3 regions of the Geothrix sp. 21YS21S-2 genome follow, and region 2 is predicted to be linked to each of the others. Evidence: riboswitches for the same ligand, from Rfam matches in the RefSeq annotation. Region 2 holds a riboswitch; each other region holds the start of a gene.

Region 1 (7,598 bases), 1.3 Mb from region 2:
CGCCAGGTCCCGGAGGACGGCTTCGGAATCGGCCGTCTCCCCCTTGGCGACCAGGAGGCCCCCGTCGGGGGTGGCCAGCAGTCCGTAGAGGGAGGCCCCGGCCTCCAGCAGCCGGGTGGAGGCCTGGAAGAGCAGCTCGGAGTCCTGGGCGGGGGGGACCCGCAGGCAGGAGACCCCCTCCTTGTACGCCACCGAGGTGATCTCCCCGGGTCGGCGCGCCGGGGCCTCGGAGCGGATCTCGGTGCGGCTGCCCGTGGGGCGGTGCGTGTTGGCCACCACCAGGCCGAAGCCCGCGCGGCTCACCGGCGCCAGGGCGTCGGCATGGAGCACCTTGGCCCCGAAGGCCGACAGGGCCGCGGCCTCCCGGAGGCTCATGACCGGGATGGGCCGGGCCTCGGGCACCAGGCTGGGGTCGGCGCTGAGCACGCCGTCCACGTCCGTCCAGATCTGCACCTCGGAAGCGCCCAGGGCCTCGCCCAGCAGGGTGGCGCTGGTGTCGGAGCCGCCCCGGCCCAGGGTCGTGGTGGACCCGTCCGGGGCCGTGCCCAGGAAGCCCTGGGTGACCCACAGGGCGCCCTTGGCCAGGCCCTCCCGCCAGGGCCCGGCGGCCTCCCGGATGCGCTCGAGGTCGGGCCGGGCCCTGCCGTGGCGGGCGTCGGTGCGAAGCGCCTCCCGCACGTCCCGGAACGTGGCCGGCAGGCCCCGGCGCCCCAGCAGGGTCTCCAGGAGCCGCGCCGACAGGGTCTCGCCCAGGGCGAGGGCGGCGTCGCGGGAACGGGGGGAGGCCTCCCACAGGAGGCCCATGCCCTGCAGCAGGCCCGCCAGGGACTGGAACAGGGGCTCCCAGTGGGGGCGGACCGCCTCGTCCACGCCCAGCGCCCGGGCCGTGGCCCAGTGCCGGGCCTCCAGGGCGATGCGGGCCGCGCCCGCGGCCTCCAGGTCCCCCTTGGCCGAGGCGTTGATGGCCTTCAGGATCAGGTCCGTGGTGCCCGACAGGGCCGAGACCACCACGAGGCCCCCCTGGGGGAGCTCCTGGCCGATGATCGTCGCCGCCAGTTCCAGGGCCTCCCGGGTTCCGACGCTGGTTCCTCCGAACTTGAGAACTTTCAAGGCAGTACCTCCTTCAGCCAGGCTTTCACCTGGTCCCACTCGATGAGGAAGGCATCGTGCCCGTGGGGGCTCCGCACCCAGCGGGCCTCCCCCAGGCGCTCCGCCTTCCGGGCGGCTTCGATGAGTTCAATCAGGCAGGCCTGGGAGAAGAGCATGTCCCCCTCCAGGCCCAGGACGTGGAGCGTGGCGCCCATGCGCGCCAGGACCTCGGGCAGGCTGCCCCGGCCCCGGGTGAGGTCGTGGTTGTCCATGGCGTCCAGGAGGGCCACGTAGGCCGCCCGGGTGAACCGCGCCGCCAGGGCCCTGCCATGGAAAGCCAGCCATTCCTGCAGCTCGCTTGGAGCGGTGAAGCGCCCAGCCAGACCCGCGGGGCTCCGGAAGGTGAGCATGGCGACGCGCCGCGCCAGGGCGATGGCCTCGTCGTCGCCCAGGGAGGGGCTGGCCAGGATCGCGCGCTGGGCCTCGTTGGAGCCCCAGAGCCACGCGTCGGAGCGGCCCCCGCAGCCGATGACGCCCACGGCCTTGAAGCGCCCGGGCTCCAGGACGGCCAGCTCCAGCGCCACCATGCCCCCCAGGGATCCCCCCAGGAGGGCGTCGAAGGACAGGTCCCCGGCGCGGATCCACTGGGCCAGCACCTCGGCCTGGTACCGGGTGGACCAGCCGCCCCGGGGTTCCGGCCCTTCGGCGCCGTAGCAGCTCCCGGCGAGGTTGGGCGTCCACACGGTGGCCTCGGATGCCGCCAGGGGCGCGCCCGGCTCGAACATGGGCCCCCACCAGCCCTTCACCCCCGGCGCGTCGGCGGCGTCGGGGCCCCCGGTGAGCGCGTGGAGGAGCAGGACCCTGGCCGGCCCGTGCCCGGTGACGCGGAAGGCGGTGCGCACGCCCTCCGGGGAGAGGAAGGCCTGGGTCAAGCGTCCCCCCCGCACAGGGCCTGGTTCAGGTCCGCCTTCAGGTCGTCGATGTTCTCGAGGCCGATGGAGAGCCGGATGAGGTCGTCCGTGACGCCGTTGGTGGCGCGGTCCTCGGCGCTGAGCTGCTGGTGGGTCGTGGTGGCCGGGTGGATGATGAGGCTCTTGGCGTCGCCCACGTTGGCCAGGCGGGAGAAGAGCTCCACCGCGTTGATGACCTTGGCCCCGGCGGCCAGCCCCCCCTTCACGCCGAACGTGAGGATGCCGCCGAAGCCCGCGCCCTCCCGGAAGTAGCGCCGGGCCAGGGCGTGGCTCGGATGGCCGGGGAGGCCCGGGTAGTTGACCCAGGCCACCTGGGGGTGGGCCTCCAGCCACTGGGCGATGGCCAGGGCGTTGCTGCCGTGGCGGTCCATGCGGATGGGGAGGGTCTCGATGCCCTGGAGCAGAAGGAAGGCGTTGAAGGGCGACAGCGCGGGGCCGAAGTCCCGAAGGCCCTCCAGGCGGGCCTTGGCCGCGAAGGCCGCCGGACCCGCAACCTGGGTGAGGACGGCCCCGTGGTAGGAGGGGTTGGGCTGGGTGAACTCCGGGAACCTGCCGTTGGCCCAGTCGAAGTTGCCCCCGTCGACCAGCACGCCGCCGAGGCTCGTGCCGTGGCCCCCGAGGTACTTCGTCGCGCTGTGCACCACCAGGTTCGCGCCATGCTTCAGGGGCTGGCAGATCCAGGGGGAGGCCAGGGTGTTGTCCACGATGAGGGGCACCCCCGCCTCCTGGGCCACCGCCGCCAGGGCGTCGAAGTGGGGCACGTCCAGCTTGGGGTTGCCCAGCGCCTCCAGGTAGATGGCCTTGGTCTCCGGGCGCAGGGCCTTGCGGAAGGCGTCAGGGTCGGTACTGTCCACGAAGGTGACCGTGATGCCCAGGCGCTTGAAGCTCTGGCTGAAGAGGGTGTGGGTGCCCCCGTAGAGGTTGGTGCCGGCGATGAGGTGGTCCCCGGCCTGGGCCAGGGTCACCACCGCGAGGGTGATGGCGGCCTGGCCGGAGGCCGTGGCCACCGCCGCCACGCCGCCCTCCAGCTGGGCCACGCGCTTTTCCAGCACGTCCACCGTGGGGTTCCCGATGCGGGTGTAGATGTTGCCCGGCTCCTCCAGGCTGAACAGGCGCGCCCCGTGCTCCGTGGAGTCGAAGACGTAGCTGGTGGTCTGGTAGATGGGCACCGCGCGGCTGCGGGTGTCCCGGTCCGGGCTGTGCCCCCCGTGGAGGGCGATGGTCTCGAAGTGGGGCTGGTTCTGGCTCACGTTCGGCTCCAGGTGGATCTTCCCCCGCCCGCCGCGGGGGGGGAATGCTTGGGTCCTTGTCTCCCCGCTAGGGGCCTCCGGACAGGTCGAGGGAGCCTTCGGTTCCTCGCGAGCTTCACATGGACGGAGAGGGGCCCGAATAATTCGGGCCCCTCTCCGTCTGTGTCTTGGCAGTCACATCAGTTCGGTATCTATCCGGCTCGACGCATGCGTCCACCGGCAGGAATTGGCACCTTGCTCATCGCAGGTTGCCAAGGTTTCACAGGGCCCGTCCCTCCACCTTTCGTGATAGCTCACTATGGAACTGACAAAGAACTCAGAACCATCATGATGCGTGTTCGCTGCCCAGGAGTCAAGGCCTCAGGGTAGGCTGAAGCCATGCTCTCTTCGCTCCGCATCCAGAACCTGGCCCTGGTGGAAGACCTCGCCCTGGACTTCCAGGCCGGCTTCACCGTCCTCACCGGCGAGACCGGGGCCGGCAAGTCCCTCCTGGTGGACGCCCTCTCCCTGCTGGTGGGGGCCCGGGGCGACGGCGACATGGTGCGCCAGGGCACGGCCCGGGCCGTGGCCGAGACCGTGGTGGACGGCGCCTTCGAGGCCTGGCGGGCCTTCCTCGCCGACCGGGGCCTCCCCGAGGAGCAGCCCGTGGTGCTGCGCCGGGAGGTGGCCGCCAACGGCCGCAGCCGCGCCTGGATCAACGGCGGCGCCTGCAGCCTGACCGACCTGCGCGAGGCCGGGCGCATCTGGATGCGCCTCACCAGCCAGCACGACCACCAGTCCCTCCTGGCCGAGGAACGCCACCTGGGCCTCCTGGACGAGGTGCTGGGCATCAGCGCCGACCTGGCCGCCCAGGCGGGCGACGTGCGGGACGCCCAGGCCCGCCTGGCGGCCCGGAAGAAGAGCGAAAGCCAGCGCGCCGAGCGCCTGGAGTGGCTGGCCGAGCAGATCGCCGACCTGGAGAAACTGGCCCCCCGGGCCGGGGAGTGGGTGCAGCTGCGCAGCGAGCGCGAACCCCTGCGCCACGCCGTCCACCTGGAGTCCGCCTTCCGCGAGGGCGCCGAGGCCCTGCGCGACGCCCTGCGCCTGGTGGAGGACGCCCACCGCGCCCAGGCCCGCGCCGCCTCGATCCTGCCCGCCGCCCAGGTGGAAGTGGACCGCACCCGCTCGGCCCTGCTGGAGCTGGAGGACCTCCAGGCCCTGGCCCAGGACCAGGCCATCCGCTGGTCCCGGGAGGGCGTGGACCGCATCGAGGCCCTGGAGACCCGCCTAGCCCAGTTCGAGAAGCTGGCCCGGCGCCACCGCTGCGAGCCCGAGGAGCTCGCGGGCCGCCTGGAGGCGCTCCGCCGCGAGCAGGACGAACTGAACAACCACAGCTCCAGCCTGAGGGAACTCGAAGGCGGCCTGGCGAAGGCCTGCGAGGCCTACCGCGCCGCCGCCGAGGTCCTCCACGCCCACAGGGCCGGCCTCGTCCAGCCCCTGGAAAAGGACGTGCACCAGCGCCTGGGCCGCCTGGGGATGAACGGCTGCCGAATCCAGCTGCGCCTGGCCGTCGCCGAGGAACCCTCGAGCCCGGTCCTCCTGGCGGGCCTGCCCGTGAGGGTCTCCCCCCAGGGCTTCTCCACCGTGGCCATCTGGATCGAGCCCAACGTGGGCGAGGGCTTCCGCCCCCTGGCCAAGATCGCCTCGGGCGGCGAGCTGAGCCGCCTCATGCTGGCCATGCAGGGCGCCGGCATGGCGCTCGGCGCCGGCAGCCGGGACCCCCTGGTCCTGGTGCTGGACGAGGTGGACGCCGGCATCGGCGGCGAGACCGCCATCGCCGTGGGCGCCGCCGTGCGCGAGCTGGGCCGGAGCCACCAGGTGCTGGCCGTGACCCACCTGGCCCAGGTGGCCGCCCGCGCCGAGCACCACGGCCAGCTGCGCAAGGAAGTGAACGAGGGCCGCACCCGCAGCGGCCTCACCTGGCTCGCGGGCGACGCCCGGGTGCGGGAACTGGCCCGGCTCCTGTCCGGCCACCCCGACCGCCCCGAGGCCGTGGCCCACGCACGGATCCTGCTGGAGGGGGCCGTGGCCACCCCGCTGCTGGAGGTGGACGGCGCGGCCCCGGTGGAGGGGAAGCGGAAGCGGCGGTGAAAGGCTGCCGGCGCCTGGCGTTGTTTACCAAGAACAGGAATGGCGATACTTGAGTTCAATTTACGGGAAAATAATAAATTCATCCGTTTAACAGATTGAAATTATGCCACCAGATGGCATATTTTTATCATGTTCGATCGCACCCTTTCCCCACGCGTGGCCGAAGCGCTGCTCGACACCCCCGTGGTCCTCCTTTTGGGGGCCCGGCAGGTGGGGAAGAGCACCCTGGCCAAGGCCCTCCTGGCCCACCAGGCCCAAGGCCGCTACCTGACCCTGGACGACCCGGCCGTACGCCGGGCCGCAGAAGTGGATCCGGTCGGCTTTGTCGCCCAGCAACGGGGCCTGACGGTACTGGACGAAATCCAGCTTGCCCCCCAGCTCTTCCGGACCATCAAGGCCGAGGTGGATGCAGAACGCAAACCGGGCCGCTTCCTGCTCACCGGCTCTGCGAACGTCCTCGTCCTCCCCCAGGTTTCCGAATCCCTGGCGGGGCGAATGGAAGTGATTACGCTGGATGGGCTTTCCCAATACGAGGTGGCGGGTTCCGGCGGCAATCTGGTGGACCGCCTCTTCTCGGACAGGCCCCTGGAACCGCAGAATCTGGACCTGGACCGGGAAGCCCTCATCGGCGCGATTCTCGCCGGGGGGTTTCCGGAAGCCCGCGAACGGGAGCCCGGGCGTAGGCGCAGCCAATGGTTCGAAAGCTATGTCCAGACTCTGCTGCAGAGGGATATCCGGGACCTGTCACGGATCGAGGGACTGACCCAGCTGCCCCGGATCCTGGAACTCCTTTCCGTGCGTTCGGCCAGCCTCCTCAACATGGCCGAGCTTTCGAGGTCCCTGGGCATCCCCCTCAACACCCTGAAGCGCTACCTGGCCCTCCTGGAGGCGGTCTTCCTGCTCGCCACGGTTCCGGCCTGGAGCAGCAACCTGGGCAAGCGGCTGGTGAAGGCGCCGAAGCTCATGCTTCGCGACACCGGCCTTCTCGCCCACATGATGGGGGCCGATGCCGGGCGGCTGGCCCGCGATCCGGACCTCCTGGGGGGCCCCCTGGAGACCTTCGTGGCGGGTGAACTGCGTAAGCTGCTGGGATGGGCTGAGTGCAGGGCAAGGCTGTTCCACTACCGGACCCTGCCGGGCGCGGAGGTGGACCTGCTCCTGGAGCACGCCGACGGCCGGGTCCTGGGTGTCGAGGTGAAGGCCAGCGGGGCCCTTCAGGCCAAGGACTTCAGGGGGCTGAAAGGCCTGGCCGGCTCGCTGGGCGAGGCCTTCCACGGAGGGATCGTCCTGTACACCGGCCGGGAAGTCCTTCCTTTCGGTCCGAAGCTCCATGCGGTGCCGGTTTCGGCCCTGTGGCAAGGACTGGCTTGAAGCCTTCAGAAATCTCCGCGGTCCCCCACCTGCGGGGCCAGCGGAAGATCGTGGTGGGCCAGGACCCCGCGGGCCTGCCCAGGCGAATCCCCGTCACGGCCGCGGGACTGCGGATCCGGGCCGAGGCACGGCAAGGGCCCGCCATTTGCCTGCGAGCGCTCACGGCGGGTCGAAGCCCGGAATCTCGGCATCAGCGACTTGAGGCAAGCTGCTTTACATAAAGCGTGTAGGTCACACAAAGGCTTGTCACTTTGTAAAGAAAACTCCCCGGGCTGGGCAGATTTCGCGTCCCCGGCTCCGGATCCTCCGGGCCACGTCTAATAATTAAATTAATTTGGCTTAAAGCCATTCGATCCAGCACCCGGACCCTCGTGGACCCAGCATTTCCCTTGATTTGGGACCCCCGTCACAGCATCCGCCGCCAATAGGCGGATGCTGGTTTGGTAGCATTTTTGTTCACGACGGAAATCCTGACTCGGAGGTATCAAATGACCTACAAGATCGCGTGGCTCCCCGGTGACGGCGTGGGCGTCGAAGTCATGGAAGCGACCCGCATCTGCCTGGACGCCCTCAAGTTCGACGCGACCTACACCCACGGCGACATCGGCTGGGAATTCTGGTGCAAGGAGGGCGAGTCCTTCCCCCAGCGCACCATCGACCTGCTGGGCAGCTCGGACGCCGCCATGTTCGGCGCCATCACGTCCAAGCCCGCCAAGGACGCCGAGCGGGAGCTGATCCCCGAGCTCCAGGGCAAGGGCCTGGTGTACCGCAGCCCCATCGTGCGCAT
Region 2 (7,598 bases):
GGACTGCTCCTACGGGTTCAGGCCCGGGCGCTCCGCGCACATGGCGCTGGAGGCGATTTGGCAGGGGTTGATGGACATGGGGGGAGGCTGGGTGCTTGACGTGGATATCCGTAAGTATTTCGATACTTTGGACCACGGGAAGCTGCGGGAAATCCTTGACCTGCGGATGAAGGACGGCGTTCTGAGGCGCCTGATCGGCAAATGGCTCAACGCGGGCGTGCTGGAGAAAGGATGCATCACGCACCCGGAAACCGGCTCGCCCCAGGGCGGGGTGGTCAGTCCGATGCTCGCCAACATCTACCTCCACGAGGTGCTGGACGTGTGGTTTGAAAGGGAGGTCAAGCCCCGACTCCGGGGTCGGGCCTTCCTGGTGCGCTACGCGGACGACTTCGTGATGGGCTTTGCCCAGGAGGAGGATGCCAAGCGGGTTATGGAAGTCCTGCCCAAGCGGTTCGAGCGGTATGGCCTGACGATCCACCCGGATAAGACCCGGCTGGTGGAGTTCTGGAAGCCGAGGGAGCCCAGGGACCCCAATGGGGGACCAGGCCACTTCGACTTCCTGGGATTCACCCACTACTGGGCCACGGCCAAGAACGGCCGGTGGGTGGTGAAGCGGAAGACCGCGAAGAGCCGGATGAGTCGGGCGCTCACGAAGATCGGGGAGTGGATGGCCAAACACCGCCACCTCCCGGTGCGCGAGCAATGGCGGACGATCAACCAGAAACTGGTCGGTCACTTCAGGTATTACGGGATCACGGGGAACTCCAGGGCCCTGGCGCACTTCCGCTATGAAGTTGGGCGAAGGTGGCGTGGATGGCTCAACCGGAGGTCCCAGCGGGCCCGCATGACCTGGGATCGCATGAACAAGCTTCTGGCTCGGTTCCCACTGGCCCCAGCCATCAGTTACGCATCGAAACTACGTCCTCAGCGACCGTGACGAGGAGCCGGATGCGGTAGTCCCGCACGTCCGGATCTGAGGGGGGCCGGGGGCGCAAGCTCCCCGGCCTACCCGACTGAAAAGCGATAAAAGAAACTATCTGTAGCTCCCTAGCCGCGCCAGGTTCATCACCGGCGCCCCGGCCTTGCGGGAGGCGTCCAGGTCCACCTGGAACTCGGCGACCCAGTCGTTGTCCCCGGCCTCGTCCACCAGCATCTGCTGGACCCGCCAGTCGGGGAGGACGTAGGTGTGGCGCAGGTTGCGGCCCTCGGAATCCAGGCGGGGGCCCTTGTGGTCCATGCGGTACGCTTCCGCCAGGGCCTTGAGGCGGTCGGGGGTCCACGCCTGGCCTTCGGCGTCGGCGGGCTCGCCGTACTCGGCCAGCAGGTTTGCCGCCTCCTCCCAGTCGCCCACCACCAGGCTCCTCATCCACGTGAAGATCCGGTTGCGCACGGCGGCGGTGAAGGCCTTGCGGTCCCTCGTGACGTCCAGGTCGGCCTCCTCGGCGCCGGGGGGGCGCAGCTCCGCGGCTTCCCCGGGGCGGTAGCTCCCGTCGCGCATCTTCTCCCACTCGTCCAGGAGGCTGGAGTCCACCTGGCGGAGCATGGCGCCCAGGTAGAGCTCCATCTCCCTCACTTCCTCGCTCTTGGCGGAATCGGGCACGGTCTGGGCCAGCACCTTGAACACGCTGTTCAGGTGGCGCAGGAGGAGGCCTTCCGAGCGCTGGATGTCGTACTCGCGCACGTAGTCGGAGAAGGAGCGGTAGTCCTCGAACATCTCCCGGGCGATGGACTTGGGGCGGATGTTCTCCTCGCCCACCCATGGGTGCTTGACGGCGAAGGCGTTGAAGGTGCCGTAGATGAAATCGCGCTGGGGCTTGGGGTACTCGAGCTTCTCCAGCTCGGCCATGCGCTCCTCGTACTCGATGCCGGCCATCTTCATCTCGGCCACGCGCCGGCCCTTGAGGCGGTCCAGCTGCTTGCGCAGGATGACCTCGGGGTTCTCCAGGATGGACTCCACCAGGGTGATGAGGTCCAGGGCGTACTCGGGGCTGTCCGGATCCAGGAGCGGGATCGTGTCGAGCAGGTAGAGGCTGAGGGTCTGGTTCATGGAGAAGTCGTCCTGCAGGTCCACGTTCACCCGCAGGTTGTGGCCCTCGCCCGTGAACTCCACGATCTTCCGGTCCAGCAGGGCGCGGAACAGCTGCCAGCCGCGCCTGAAATGGGCCGCCTTCGCGCGCTCGTTGTCGTGGCAGCCTCGGATGAGCCCGCGCATGGCGCCGCAGCCGTCCCCGCGGCGGCTCAGGACGTTGAGCAGCATGCCGTGGGTCACCTGGAACCGCGACACCAGGCGCTCCGGCTGGGCCGCCACGAGCCTCTCGAAGGTCTGCTTGTCCCAGTTCGTGAAGTTCCGCTCCGGTGGCAGGCGCCTGGTGTACTTCCGGCCGCCGGCGGCGGCCTTGGCGGCCAGCTTCATGTTCTCGATCCAGTGCTCGGGGGCCTGGGCCACCACCCAGCCCACGTCGTCGAAGCCCTTGCGCCCCGCCCGGCCCGAGATCTGGTGGAAGTCCCGCGCGCTCAGGATGCCCGTCTTCTGCCCGTCGTACTTGCACAGCTTGGTGAAGAGCACCGTGCGGATCGGCACGTTGATGCCGACCCCCAGGGTGTCCGTGCCGCAGATGACCTTCAGGAGGCCCTTCTGGGCCAGCTGCTCCACCAGGATGCGGTACTTGGGCAGGAGCCCCGCATGGTGCAGCCCGATGCCGTGGCGCAGCCAACGCTTGAGGTCCGGGCCGTAGGGGCTGTTGAACTTGAAGCCCTCCATCTCCTTCTGGATGGCGGCCTTCTCCTCCTTCGTGCAGAGGTTGATGCTGGTGAAGTCCTGGGCGCTGGTGGCCGCCTCCAGCTGGGTGAAGTGCACCAGGTAGATGGGCGCCTTGCCCTCCTCCACCAGGCGCTCCAGGGTGAGCGAGAGCGGGGATTCGGCGTAGGTGAAGCCCAGGGGCACCGGGCGGTCCGTGGATTTCACCGAGACCGTGGGGGTTCCCGTGAGCCGGGTCAGCTCCTCCTCGAAGAAGGCCGTGTCGCCCAGGGTGGCGGACATGAGCAGGAACCGGCACTGGGGCAGCGTGAGCAGCGGCACCTGCCACGCCACGCCCCGCTCCCGGTCGGCGTAGTAGTGGAACTCGTCCATGATCACGTCCCGCACGTCGGCGTCCGCGCCCTCGCGCAGGGCGATGTTGGCCAGGATCTCGGCGGTGCAGCAGAGGATCGGCGCGTCCCGGTTCACCGAGGCGTCGCCCGTGCTGAGCCCCACGTTCCCGGGCCCGAAGTCCCGGCACAGGGCCAGCCACTTCTCGTTGACCAGGGCCTTGATGGGGCAGGTGTAGATGGAGCGCCGCCCCTGGGCCAGGGCCTTGAAGTGCAGCGCCGCCGCCACCAGGGACTTGCCCGACCCCGTGGGCGTGTTGAGGATGACGTTCTTCCCCTCGAACAGTTCGAGGATGGCGGCCTCCTGGGCGGGGTAGAGGGTGAGGCGCCGGCCTTCCACGTACTCCAGGAACCGGCCGAGCAGTTCGTCGCTGCCGGCGCCGGCTGCCTGGGGGAGGAGGTCGTAGAGGGTCGTGTGCATGGGGATTCCGGGTGGGGGCGGTGGAGGGGGCCTTGTCCACCCTAGCCCATTTCCGGCTGGGCGGGTTCCGGTTCCGATCGGTTTTTTTTCGCCTTTGCGCGGAACCCGGCCCTGCGGCACTCTTGTTCTTTGCGGATCCTTGCCAGTTCCATAGCGCGATATCCAGAAAGGTGGAGGGACGGGCCCTGTGAAACCTTGGCAACCTGCTTCCGGGCAAGGTGCCAATTCCTGCCTGCGGCGCAAGCCGGGGGAAGATGGCGAGCTGCAGCGAGCTGACGAATCAGGGATTCCCCACGATCGGGCCGGAACGGCGGCGATCCTCCCACCCGGAGGACCCCATGAGCGACAACCACCTCGACAGCAACGTGCCCGGCAACCCGGCCTACCATTTCACGGTCGTGCCCCCGGGCACGGAGCCCGTGGCGGGCTGGGCCCGGAGGGCGGACCTCCTGGCCGGGGCCGGACCCGGCACCCAGTGCATCCACGCCGGCTCCCAGCCGGACCCCGCCTACGGGGCCGTGACGCCTCCCCTCTACCTCACCAGCACCTTCGCCTTCTCGGACATCGGCAGCAACGGCGGCTTCGACTACACCCGCAGCGGCAACCCCACCCGGGAGCGCCTGGAGACGGCCATCGCCACCCTGGAGGGGGGCTCGGGAGCCACCTGCACCAGCTCGGGCATGAGCGCGGTCCTCGTGGCCCTGAACCTCCTGGAGCACGGCAGCCACGTGCTCTGCACCGTGGACTGCTACGGCGGCACCTTCCGCACCCTGGAGCACGCCCGCAAGGTCTACGGCCTGGAGGTCACCTACCTGGACCTGGCCGACGCCGCGGCGGTGCGGGCGGCGCTGCGCCCCAACACCCGGATGATCTGGGTCGAGACCCCCTCCAACCCCCTCCTGCGCCTCTCGGACCTGGGCGCCCTGGCCGGAATCGCCGCGGGTGCGGGCGCGCTGCTGGTGGTGGACAACACCTTCCTCTCCCCCGTCCTCCAGCGGCCCTTCGACTTCGGGGCGGACCTGGTGGTGCACAGCACCACCAAGTACCTCAACGGCCACAGCGACGTGGTGGGCGGCGCCGTGGTGGCGGGCCCCGGCCGCGAGGCCCTGGCCCAGCGCATCGCCGCCATGAACAACCTCCTGGGCACCAGCCAGAGCCCCCACGACTGCTACCTGGTGCTGCGCGGCCTCAAGACCCTCCGGGTGCGCATGCTGGCCCACGAGGCGGGGGCCCTGGCCGTGGCCCAGGCGCTGGCCGCCCACCCCGCCGTGGCCTCCGTGAACTACCCCGGCCTGCCCACCCACCCCCAGCACGCCCTGGCCCGGGCCCAGCAGAAGGGCTTCGGCGCCATGCTCAGCTTCGAGCTGAAGGACGCCACCCCGGCCGCGGTGAACCGGGTCCTCCTGGCCCTGCACTGGTTCACCCTGGCCGAGAGCCTGGGCGGCGTGGAGAGCCTCGTGGCCCACCCCGCCAGCATGACCCACGCGTCCATGACCCCGGAGGCCCGCAGGAACGCCGGCATCGGCGACGGCCTCATCCGCCTCTCGGTGGGCATCGAGGATCCCGGGGACCTGGTGGAGGATCTCCGGCAGGCGCTTGGATAGACAAAGATAATTATAATAACTTTTAACCTCTTCTTCCGGTGGCAGGGCGCCTGCGCCGGGGAGGGGTGGCTAAAGTATTAAATAAATATTTTTTGGTGTGGCCAGAGTTGATTCAACATCCGTTGGATTGCGTTCCAAACGCTGGGGAATGTGTTGATTTAATGAACTCGCCATGGAAGGATCCTTCTACCCGAGGAGTGCCGGATGTCCAGGTCCACCGTTCTACGAGGAGCGGCCCTTTGCGGCCTTGCGCTGGTGCTGGCCGCCTTCCTGCCGCGCCTCCTCCTGGGACCGGCCCTCGAGGCGGTGCGGGTGGCGCGCCGCGACCTCGTGCGGACGCTGGTGCTCAACGGCCGGGTCCTGGCGCCCCGGCGCGTCTCCCTGGGGGCGCTGCAGGCCAGCGTCGTCTCCCGCAGGCTGGTGGAGGAGGGGGACCGGGTGGAGGCGGGGCAGGTGCTGGCGGAACTGGAGGACTCGGAGCAGCGGGCGGCGCTGGCCCAGGCCCAGGCGAGGCTGGACCAGCTCAAGGAGAGCGCGGCGCCCTCGGCCCGGGCGGCCCTGGACCAGGCCGACAGCGCCCTGGTGCAGGCGCGCCTGGCCTGGGAGCGGGGCCAGCGTCTGGCCCGGGACGGCATCCTCAGCGCCAGCCAGACCGATGAGCTCCGCAAGGCGTTCGAGACGGCCCTGGCGGGCCGGGAGGGGGCCCTGGCCCAGGCCCGCAGCGCCCAGGGCGGTGCCGACCTGCGCGCCGCGGTGGCCGCGGTGGACCTGGCCGGCGCCAAGCTGAGGCAGATGCGGGTCGCCGCCCCGGCCCGGGGCGTGGTGCTCACCCGCGCCGTGGAGGCGGGGGACCTGGTGCAGCCCGGCAAGGTGCTCTACACCCTGAGCCTCGACGAACCGCTCCAGCTCCTGGTGCAGCCCGACGAGAAGCACCTGGGCGCGCTCGCCCTGGGGCAGCAGGCCACGGCCAGCACCGACGCGCGGCCCCTGGAACGGTTCGGCGGGGAGGTCGCCTACATCGCCCCCGCCGTGGACGCCCAGCGCGGCACGGTCGATCTCAAGCTGAAGGTCCCCGCCCCGCCGGCCTTCCTCCGGCCGGACATGACCGTGTCCGTGGAGATCCGCCTGGGGCACCGCTCGGGAGCGGTGGTGCTGCCCCTGGCAGCGGTGCGCGACCTGCAGGTCGCGCCCTACGTTCTGGTGCGCCGCGGGGGGCGGGCCGAGAAGGTCCCGGTGGGGGTCGGCATGCGGGGGGAGACGGACGTGGAGATCCTGCAGGGGCTGAAGGAGGGGGAGGACGTCTTCCTCTCGCCCGCGGCCCGGCCCGGGGGGCGGTACCGCGCGGCCCTGCAGGCCCGCTGAGATGCCCTTCACCTGGACCGTCGCCGTGCGCTTCCTGCGGGAGGGGCGCGCCCAGACCCTGCTCATCCTCGCGGGGCTGGCCACGGGCGTGGGGGTCATCGTCTTCCTGTCGGCGCTGATCACGGGGCTGCAAGAGAGCCTCGTGGACCGGACCCTGGGCACCCAGGCCCACATCGTCCTGCGCCAGCCCGACGACGTGGCCCGGCCCCAGCTGGACCGCGGGGCCGGCCTGGTGCTGGACCGGATCCAGCGCCCGGAGCAGCGCCTGCGCTCCATCCTGGCCTGGCCCCAGAGCCTGGCCCTCCTGCGGGCCACGCCCGGGGTCACCGCGGCCTCGCCCACGGTCGCCGGGGCCGCCTTCGCCCTCAAGGGCGCCGCGAACCGCAGCGTGGCCCTGCGGGGCGTCGACCCGTCCTACCGGGCCATCCTCGACCTGGCGCCCCGCATCACCGAGGGCGCGTTCGACGTGGCCGGGACCAACGCGGTGGTGGGCACGGAGCTGGCCCACGAGCTGGGCCTGACCACCGGAGACAAGGTGCGCCTCCAGACCCCCGCGGGCCAGAACGAGGTGTTCACGGTGACGGGCATCTTCGACGTGGGCAACAAGGACCTGAACCTGAGGTGGGTCTTCCTGAGCCTGCGCAACGCGCAGACCCTCCTGGACCTGGCCGGCGGGGTGAGCACCCTGGAGGTGAAGGTGGACCGCCTCTTCGAGGCCGAGGCCATGGCCCAGCGGCTCGCGGCCCGCACGGGGCTCCAGGCCGACAGCTGGATGAAGCTCAACGCCCAGCTCCTGGTGGGGCTGCGCAGCCAGAACAGCAGCTCCTACATGATCCAGGTCTTCATCATCATCGCCGTGGTGCTCGGCATCGCCTCGGTGCTGGTGGTCTCCGTGGTCCAGAAGTCCCGGGAGATCGGCATTCTCAGGGCCTTCGGCACGTCCAGGGAGCAGGTCATGCGCATCTTCCTCCTGCAGGGCGGGCTGCTGGGCGGGGTGGGGGCGGTGCTGGGCATGGCGCTGGGCATCGTGCTGGGGCTCTTCTTCCAGACCCTCGCCACCAATC
Region 3 (7,598 bases), 2.5 Mb from region 2:
CATGAGCGCCACGGTGAAGGAGCTGCTGCTGGCCGCCGAGTACATCCTCCACGGCGGCAACCAGCGGGTGGTGCTCTGCGAGCGGGGCATCCGCACCTTCGAGACCGCCACCCGGGCCACCCTGGACATCGCCGCGGTGCCCGTCCTGAAGCGTCTCACCCACCTGCCCGTCATCGTGGACCCGTCCCACGCCGCGGGCGTGCGCGAGCTGGTGGTGCCCCTGGCCCTGGCGGCCGCGGCCGCCGGCGCCGACGGCCTCATCGTCGAGGCCCACCCAAACCCCTCCGAGGCCCTGTGCGACAAGGACCAGGCCCTCACCCGCGAGGACATGGCGGCGCTGTATGCTGGTCTGCGACCCATCGTGGATTCCCAGGGGAAGAAATGGTGACCCTCAACACCCGCGCCGGCAGCGCCGGCCTCTCGCCCACCATGGCCGGGGCCTCGGCGCCCTGCCTCCACCCGGACCCCGTGGACCTCACGGTGGGCGAGCCCGAGGGCCTGCCCCCCGTGGCCGTGCGCGAAGCCGCGGCCCGGGCCGCCCTGGAGGGCCGAACCCGCTACGGCCCCGCCCAGGGCCTGCCCGCCCTGCGCGAGCTCCTGGCCGCCGACCTGACCCGGCGGGACGGGGTCCCCCGCACCGCCGACAACCTCCTCGTCACCGCCGGCGGCAAGCCCGCCATCCTCGACGCCCTCCGGTGCGTCCTGGAGCCCGGGGACGAGGTGCTGATCTTCGCCCCCTACTGGCCCACCTTCAAGGACCAGGTGGCCTGGGCCGGAGGCACTCCGGTCATCGTGCCGCCGGGCCCGGACCTCCTGCCCGCGGAGGGCGCCCTGGACCGGGCGCTGGGCCCGCGCACCCGCGCCGTCATCCTCAACCAGCCCTCCAACCCCACCGGGAGGGTGTGGGACCTCCCGCGCCTCCACGACCTGGCCGACGTCATCCTGGAGCGCGACCTCTGGCTGGTGCTGGACCAGGTGTACGGCACCCTCACCCTGGACGGCCCCGAGCTCCCCTTCCTGCGCACCTGCCCCGACCTGGCCGACCGCACCCTCCTGGTGGAGAGCTTCTCCAAGCGCTTCGCCATGACCGGCTACCGCCTGGGCGCCGCCGCCGGCCCCCTGGGCCTCATCCGCGCCATGACCAGCCTGGGCTCCACCAGCGTCACCCACCCCAGCATGATCAGCCAGCACGCCGGCATCGCCGCGCTGGGCCTGGACGGCGCCTTCGAGCGGGAGATGGCCGAGGGCCTCCGGGTCCGCCGGGACCGGCTCCAGGAGGGCCTGAACGCCATCCGGGGCATCCGCTGCGGCCGCCCCGAGGGGGCGATCTACCTCTTCCCCCACGTGGCCGGATGGATGGAGGCCCACGGCGTCGCCTCGGACCCGGAACTCACGGCGCGCCTCCGGGACGAGGCCGGGGTTAAGGTGCTGCCCGGCACCGCCTTCGGCGCGCCCGGGTACCTTCGCATCTCCATCGCCGCGTCCCTGGAGGCGCTGGACAAGGCGCTGGAGCGCATGCGGACCTTCTTCGGGTAGCGGACGTTTGGGAATCGACCCGGCTGAAAACCCTTCTCTGCGAGTGTGATCGCTTTCCCGGCCCATCCGCGGCATCCGATAAGCGGGCGGCTTGCACCTCGAAAAGACTGAACCCACAGGCGCAGAGGATTAAATCCCTTTCATCCCATCAATCCAATTTATCCCCGTTCCAGCAGGGCAAGTGCCGGGATGGGTCCGTGATGGCGGGTGGCCTGCGCGCCGTTTCCCTGCAGGCTTGCCCTGCCAGGACAGGGATGAATTGAGGGGAAAAGGCAGGATGAAGCCCATTTACGCCTTTGCCGGGGTTTGCCGACAGGCCCTGGCCCACGAAAAAGCCGGGCCCCGACGGGGCCCGGCTTGACTGGGGAATGCCGTCAGACCCGGACTTCCAGCCCCTTGACCGCCGCGGCGAGGGCCTCGGCCTTGTCCGTGCGCTCCCAGGGGAACCCGTCCCGGCCGAAGTGGCCGTAGCTGGCGGTGTCCCGGTAGATGGGGCGCAGGAGGTCGAGGGTGGTGATGATGCCCTTGGGGCTCAGGTCGAAGTGCTCGGCCACGAGCTTCTCCAGCTGGGCGTCGGAAATGACGCCCGTGCCGAAGGTGGTGACCATCACGCTCACGGGCTTGGCCACGCCGATGGCGTAGGCCACCTGCAGCTGGCAGCGGGAGGCCAGGCCCGCGGCGACGATGTTCTTGGCCACGTACCGCGCGGCGTAGGCCGCGGAGCGGTCCACCTTCGAGGGGTCCTTGCCGGAGAAGGCGCCGCCGCCGTGGGGGGCGGAGCCGCCGTAGGTGTCCACGATGATCTTGCGGCCCGTGAGGCCGCAGTCGCCCTGGGGGCCGCCCACGACGAACTTGCCGGTGGGGTTGACGAGGTACTCGGTGCCCTTGAGCCAGGCCGCGGGCATGACGGGCTTGATGATCTCCTCGATCACCGCGTCCCGGAGCACCTCGTAGGGGACGTCCTCGGCATGCTGGGTGGAGACCACGATGCTCTCGGCCCCCACGGGGCGGCCGTCGACGTAGCGCAGGGTGACCTGCGACTTGGCGTCGGGGCGGAGCCACGCGAAGCGGCCCTCCTTGCGGAGCTTCGCCTGGCGCTCCATGATGCGGTGCGCGTAGTGGATGGGAGCGGGCATGAGCGCGTCGGTCTCGTCGCAGGCGTAGCCGAACATGAGGCCCTGGTCGCCGGCGCCCTGCTCCTTGTGGAGCCCTTCGCCCTCGGTGACGCCCTGGCTGATGTTCTGGGACTGCTTGTCGTAGCAGACCATGACGGCGCAGCCGCGGTAGTCGATGCCGTAGTCGGTGCTGTCGTAGCCGATGTCCTTCAGGACGCCGCGGGCGATCTGGATGTAGTCCACCACCGCGTTGGTGGTGATCTCGCCGGCCATGACGACCAGGCCCGTGTTGCACAGGGTCTCCGCCGCGACCCGGGACTTGGGGTCCTGGGCGAGGCAGGCATCCAGGACCGCGTCCGAGATCTGGTCGGAGACCTTGTCGGGATGGCCTTCGGAGACGGACTCCGAGGTGAAAAGGTAGTTGCTCGACATCATGCGCTCCAGGGGTTTCAGGTTGGTCTCCTGCGCATGGAACCCGTAGGTCCAGGGCACCGCAGCTTCCTGCTCGGTTGCCGACCCCTTTCAGGGCACTCTACATGCACTGCCATTCTTGGGCTGGCCCCCGGTTTTGTCAACCCGCCGGTGGCAAGCGGGCGGCCCCTCAACGGCTGGCCGGCGGCACGATTCCGTTCATGCGGAGGTACACCACGATCTGCCCGTAGTGGTCCATCGTGTGGGCCAGCAGGATGTTCGCGAGGGCCACGCGGGACGTGTCGCCCTCGCCGAAGGGGGACTTGATGGCCACCAGCGCGTTCCGGTCGTTGATGGACTTGAGCGCCTTGTGGACGTACTCATACGAGCCTTTCAAGTAGGCCAGGACTTCCGCCTTCTCCTTCAGGGCGGCGGGACCGTCCCCCTTGCCCACGTCCACCGGGGGCTTCTCCCCGAGGATGACCGAGCCCACCCAGTAGTTGACCGCGCCCACGTGCTTGGCCTGGGCGGCGACGTCGCGGACGCCCTTGAACTCGCCCGCGGTGGGCACGAAGGCGAACTTCGACTCGGGCATGGCTTCCAGGGCGGGGACGAACTCCTTCTCCGCGTAGCCGAGGGATCCGTCCAGGGTCACGCCCAGAGGCTTGTCGAGCTTGGGGGGTTCGGCGTACTGGGCGGTGAGGTTGGAGGCGGCGAGAAGAGCCGCGAGGACCGTGGCGTTCCTGATCATGACTTCCTCCTCTGGGTGCTAGTCCGGGGACAGGGTGGCGCCGGGCAGGTCCGTCCCCACGGGAACGCCGCCCAGCTTCTGGAACAGCATCGACAGGCCGACCACCAGCACGCAGCCGACGACGTTGTACCAAAGGAATGAGATGCCGCTGAAGAGGAAACATGCCAGGACGGCGGCCTCCGCCGCCAGGGCCGCCCAGAACGCGCTGCCCCCCCGCACCCCCTTGAGGTAGAAGGCCACCAGGAAGATCCCGAGGATGGTCCCGTAGAAGAGGGACCCCAGGATGTTGACGGCCTCCACCAGGGAGCCCAGGCGGCTCGCGTACTCCGCGAAGGCGATGGCGAAGCACCCCCACCCGAAGGTGGCCAGCCTCGACACCCACATCTCGCCCCGGGTGTCGGCCCCCCCCGCGTAGCGGCGCCACAGGTCCACCACCGTGGTGGCACCCAGGGCGTTGATCTCCGCGGACATGGAGGACATGGAGGCCGAGAACACCGCGGCCAGCACCAGGCCCACGAGGCCGGCCGGAAGGCTGTGGAGGACGTACCAGAGGAAGACGTAGTTGGTGTCGCTGGGGTTCACGGAGGGGTCCGCCCGGCGCATGATGCCCACGGCCTCGCTGCGCTTCTGCGCGGCCCTGGCGTCGGCCCGGAGCAGCTCCTCCCGGGCCTCGGGCAGGGACCCCTCCCCGTGGCGGGCCCGGATGAAGCCCTCCGCCCGGGCCGCGCGGTCCGCCAGCGCCGCGCCGTAGGCCTCCTGGGCCCTCCGGAATTCGGGCGCCGCCTCGCTGGCGAGCACCCGCTTCACCGGACCCGGGTTGAAGAAGACCGGGGGCGCGGTGAACTGGTAGGCCACGAACACCATGGCCCCCACCAGCAGGATCAGGAACTGCATGGGCACCTTGAACAGGCCGTTGGCCAGGAGCCCCATGCGGCTCTGGGCCACGGAGCTGCCCGAGAGGTAGCGCTGCACCTGGGACTGGTCGGTGCCGAAGTAGGAGAGGGCCAGGAAGAACCCGCCCACGAGGCCCGACCACAGGTTGTAGCGGTTCTTCAGGTCGAAGGAGAAGTCGATGGCGTTGAGCCGCCCCAGGCTCCCGGCCACGTGCAGGGCGTCGCCGAACGACACCCCCTGCGGCAGCCGGTGCACCACCATCACGCCCGCGCCCACCATGCCGCAGGTGATGATGAGCATCTGCCAGCTCTGGGCCCAGGACACCGCGCGGGTTCCGCCGGTGACGGTGTAGATCATCACCAGGGTCCCCACCAGCACGAGGTTCACGTGGATGTTCCAGCCCAGCAGCACCGACAGCACCAGGGCCGGGGCGTAGATGGTCAGGCCCACCGCCAGCCCGCGCTGCACCAGGAAGAGCATGGCCGCCAGGGTGCGGGTCTTGCCGTCGAAGCGCTCCTCCAGGAACTGGTACGCCGTGAAGACCTTCAGGCGGTGGAAGAGGGGCACCGCGGTGATGGAGAGCACCACCATGGCCAGGGGCAGCCCCAGGTAGAACTGCACGAAGCGCATGCCGTCGACGTACGCCTGGCCGGGCGTGGAGAGGAAGGTGATGGCGCTGGCCTGGGTGGCCATGATGGACAGGCAGATGGTGAACCACCGCGCGTCCCGGTCGGCCAGCAGGTAGCCGGTGGAGTCCTTGTGGCCCCGGCCCTTCCACAGGCCGAAGAGCACCACGAAGGCGAGGCACCCGCCCAGGACCGCCCAGTCCAGCCCGCTCACGAGAAGGCCTTCCCGAACCAGCGGAACAGCAGGATGCACAGGGCCAGGTTCAACAGCACCAGGCCGTAGAGCCGGGACCAGCGTCCCAGGACGGGGGGCGGGCCGTTCACGGCGCCGTCTTCAGGGCCAGGAGGTTGGCGAAGAGCCGGTAGGCCCCGGGCACGCCGTCCGGGAGCTGCCGGAAGAAGGCCAGGCCCGTGTAGACGAAGTGGCCCTTGCCGTGGTTCGCCACGATCAGCCCCCCCGCCAGCGGCTTCTCGCCCGCGTCGCCCGACGCCAGGACGGCCTGGTAGCGCGGGTCCCAGTCCCGGGCGTAGTAGAGCCCCCGCTCCTGCACCCAGCCCTCGAAGTCCGCGGCGGTGATCCGGTTGGGCCAGTTCAGCACGGGACTGGCCGGCGCCAGGAACGTCACGGGCGCCGTCTCCTCCGTGACCCGGTCCCGGGAGACCTTGAAGGGATAGGGGCCGAAGTCCGGGGTCACCAGGCCCTGGTCCACGGCGTAGAGCACCACCTCCGTGCCGCCCCGGGCCACGTAGTCCAGGAGCCGGCCCTTGAGCTGGGCCAGGCGGGGACGGGTGTTGAACGCGCGGATGCCCACGACGATGGCGTCGTAGGCGTCCAGGGCGCCCCCCGCGAGGTCCTCGTCGGAGAGGAGGTCCACCTGGTAGCCCAGGGGCCTGAGGGTCCGGGGGATCTCGTCGCCCGAACCCATGACGTACCCGATGCGGGAACCGCCCCGCTTGAGATCAAGGCGTACCAGCCGCGCGCGGGCGGCGGGGAAGTAGGTCTGGATGGGGATGTGGGGGTAGTCGATGCGCACCCGGGAGAGGGCGGGCTGGGCGGGGCCCTCCACGGCCACCGCCACCTCCAGGCTCCCCGAGCCCGGGCTGGAGGGCGGGGTGAGGGTCGTGACCACCTTGCGCTCGTCCCCGGCCCGGTCCAGGGCGAAGGGGATCTCGGCGGGGTCGGCCTTCCAGCCCGCGGGCGGCAGGAGCCGGACCACGCCGGACACCGGACCCCTGCCCGCGGCCACGTCGAGGGTGACGGAGCGGGGGGCGGCGTCGGGCAGGATCTGGACCGGGTCGGCGAGGTTCACCAGGACCGGCGGCGCGACGGTGAAGGCCTGGTAGCGCTCGCCCAGGACGGGGTCCCGGAACCGGTACTGCACCGGCACCCGGAGGTCGAAGGGGACGCCGCCGGCCTCCAGGCGGAAGGTGGCCTGGAAGGCGGCGGGACCTTCGGGAAGGCCCGCCAGGGGGGAGGGCGGCGCGGCCCCGGCCCCCAGCCACGCGGGCCGGGACGGGGGCATTCCCGCCGGGATCCGGAGGGACCGGGTCTCGGCCAGGGGCTCGTTGGGAGCCAGCTTCCGGTCCAGGGCCACCGAGGTCCCGTCCAGCTGCAGGCCCTTGACGGTGACGTCGCCGCTGCCCCGGGCGACGAGGGTGGCCGTCACGGGCACCTCCTCGCCGGGGGAGGCCCCGGGGCGCCCGGCGATGGCCTCGGCCCAGAGCCCGGCGGCGCAGCGGATCGCCTCCACGAGCTCGCCCCGCTTCACCTCCACCCAGGGGTCGGCGGGCACCTTCTCGAGAGCGGCCTTGGCCTTGAGGAGCAGGCCCAGGGTCTCCGAAGGCCGCTCGGGCCGGTAGGCCGCGCGGGCCCGGGCCAGGAGCCCGCGCACCTCCTCCCCGCCCACCACGCGTCCCCACGTGAGGTCCACGCCCTCGAAGAAGCCGGCCTTCGCGGGCTCGCCGGCCAGGGGCTCGAAGTATTCCAGGCGCGAGCCCCGGCTGGGCACGGCACCGAAGCCCTGGCTGCGGTGCATGCTCCGGCTCTCCGCGGCCAGCTCGGTGAAGGACTTGCCGAGGACGGGATCGTACGCGCCGACGTCCAGCGTCAGGAAGGAGCCCGGCTTCATGGCGTCCCGCTCCGCCTGGGGGCGGAAGCTGTTCCAGAGGATGCGCCGGGCCTGCCAGGGGCGGACCCGGTCCAGCTGCTCCGGGAAGGCCTTCGGGTCGGCGGCGGCCCGGAAGGCCTCCAGGGCCAGCATGGCC

The links. Region 2 has a riboswitch for S-adenosylmethionine ahead of RAH40_RS07950 (PLP-dependent aspartate aminotransferase family protein). Riboswitches for the same ligand answer to the same signal wherever they lie in the genome.
Region 1: linked by a shared signal. The riboswitch ahead of RAH40_RS13445 (O-acetylhomoserine aminocarboxypropyltransferase/cysteine synthase family protein) and the one ahead of RAH40_RS07950 (PLP-dependent aspartate aminotransferase family protein) in region 2 are both predicted to bind S-adenosylmethionine.
Region 3: linked by a shared signal. The riboswitch ahead of metK (methionine adenosyltransferase) and the one ahead of RAH40_RS07950 (PLP-dependent aspartate aminotransferase family protein) in region 2 are both predicted to bind S-adenosylmethionine.

Annotation. Positions count from the first base shown of each region.
Region 1 covers NZ_CP132910.1:3,054,201-3,061,798, reverse strand. Annotated here, with positions in the region: gene RAH40_RS13455 (aspartate kinase) at 1-1,110, opposite strand, end outside; gene RAH40_RS13450 (alpha/beta fold hydrolase) at 1,107-2,021, opposite strand; gene RAH40_RS13445 (O-acetylhomoserine aminocarboxypropyltransferase/cysteine synthase family protein) at 2,018-3,310, opposite strand; SAM riboswitch class I at 3,495-3,605, opposite strand; gene RAH40_RS13440 (DNA repair protein RecN) at 3,689-5,440, shown strand; gene RAH40_RS13435 (ATP-binding protein) at 5,570-6,811, shown strand; gene RAH40_RS13430 (isocitrate/isopropylmalate dehydrogenase family protein) at 7,300-7,598, shown strand, end outside.
Region 2 covers NZ_CP132910.1:1,751,553-1,759,150, reverse strand. Annotated here, with positions in the region: gene ltrA (group II intron reverse transcriptase/maturase) at 1-937, shown strand, start outside; gene RAH40_RS07955 (RNA helicase) at 1,034-3,568, opposite strand; SAM riboswitch class I at 3,724-3,829, shown strand; gene RAH40_RS07950 (PLP-dependent aspartate aminotransferase family protein) at 3,907-5,172, shown strand; gene RAH40_RS07945 (efflux RND transporter periplasmic adaptor subunit) at 5,377-6,534, shown strand; gene RAH40_RS07940 (FtsX-like permease family protein) at 6,536-7,598, shown strand, end outside.
Region 3 covers NZ_CP132910.1:4,226,512-4,234,109, reverse strand. Annotated here, with positions in the region: gene aroF (3-deoxy-7-phosphoheptulonate synthase) at 1-388, shown strand, start outside; gene RAH40_RS18750 (aminotransferase class I/II-fold pyridoxal phosphate-dependent enzyme) at 382-1,536, shown strand; gene metK (methionine adenosyltransferase) at 1,911-3,083, opposite strand; SAM-I-IV-variant riboswitch at 3,085-3,196, opposite strand; gene RAH40_RS18740 (DinB family protein) at 3,253-3,813, opposite strand; gene RAH40_RS18735 (sodium:solute symporter) at 3,832-5,547, opposite strand; gene RAH40_RS18730 (PIG-L family deacetylase) at 5,654-7,598, opposite strand, start outside.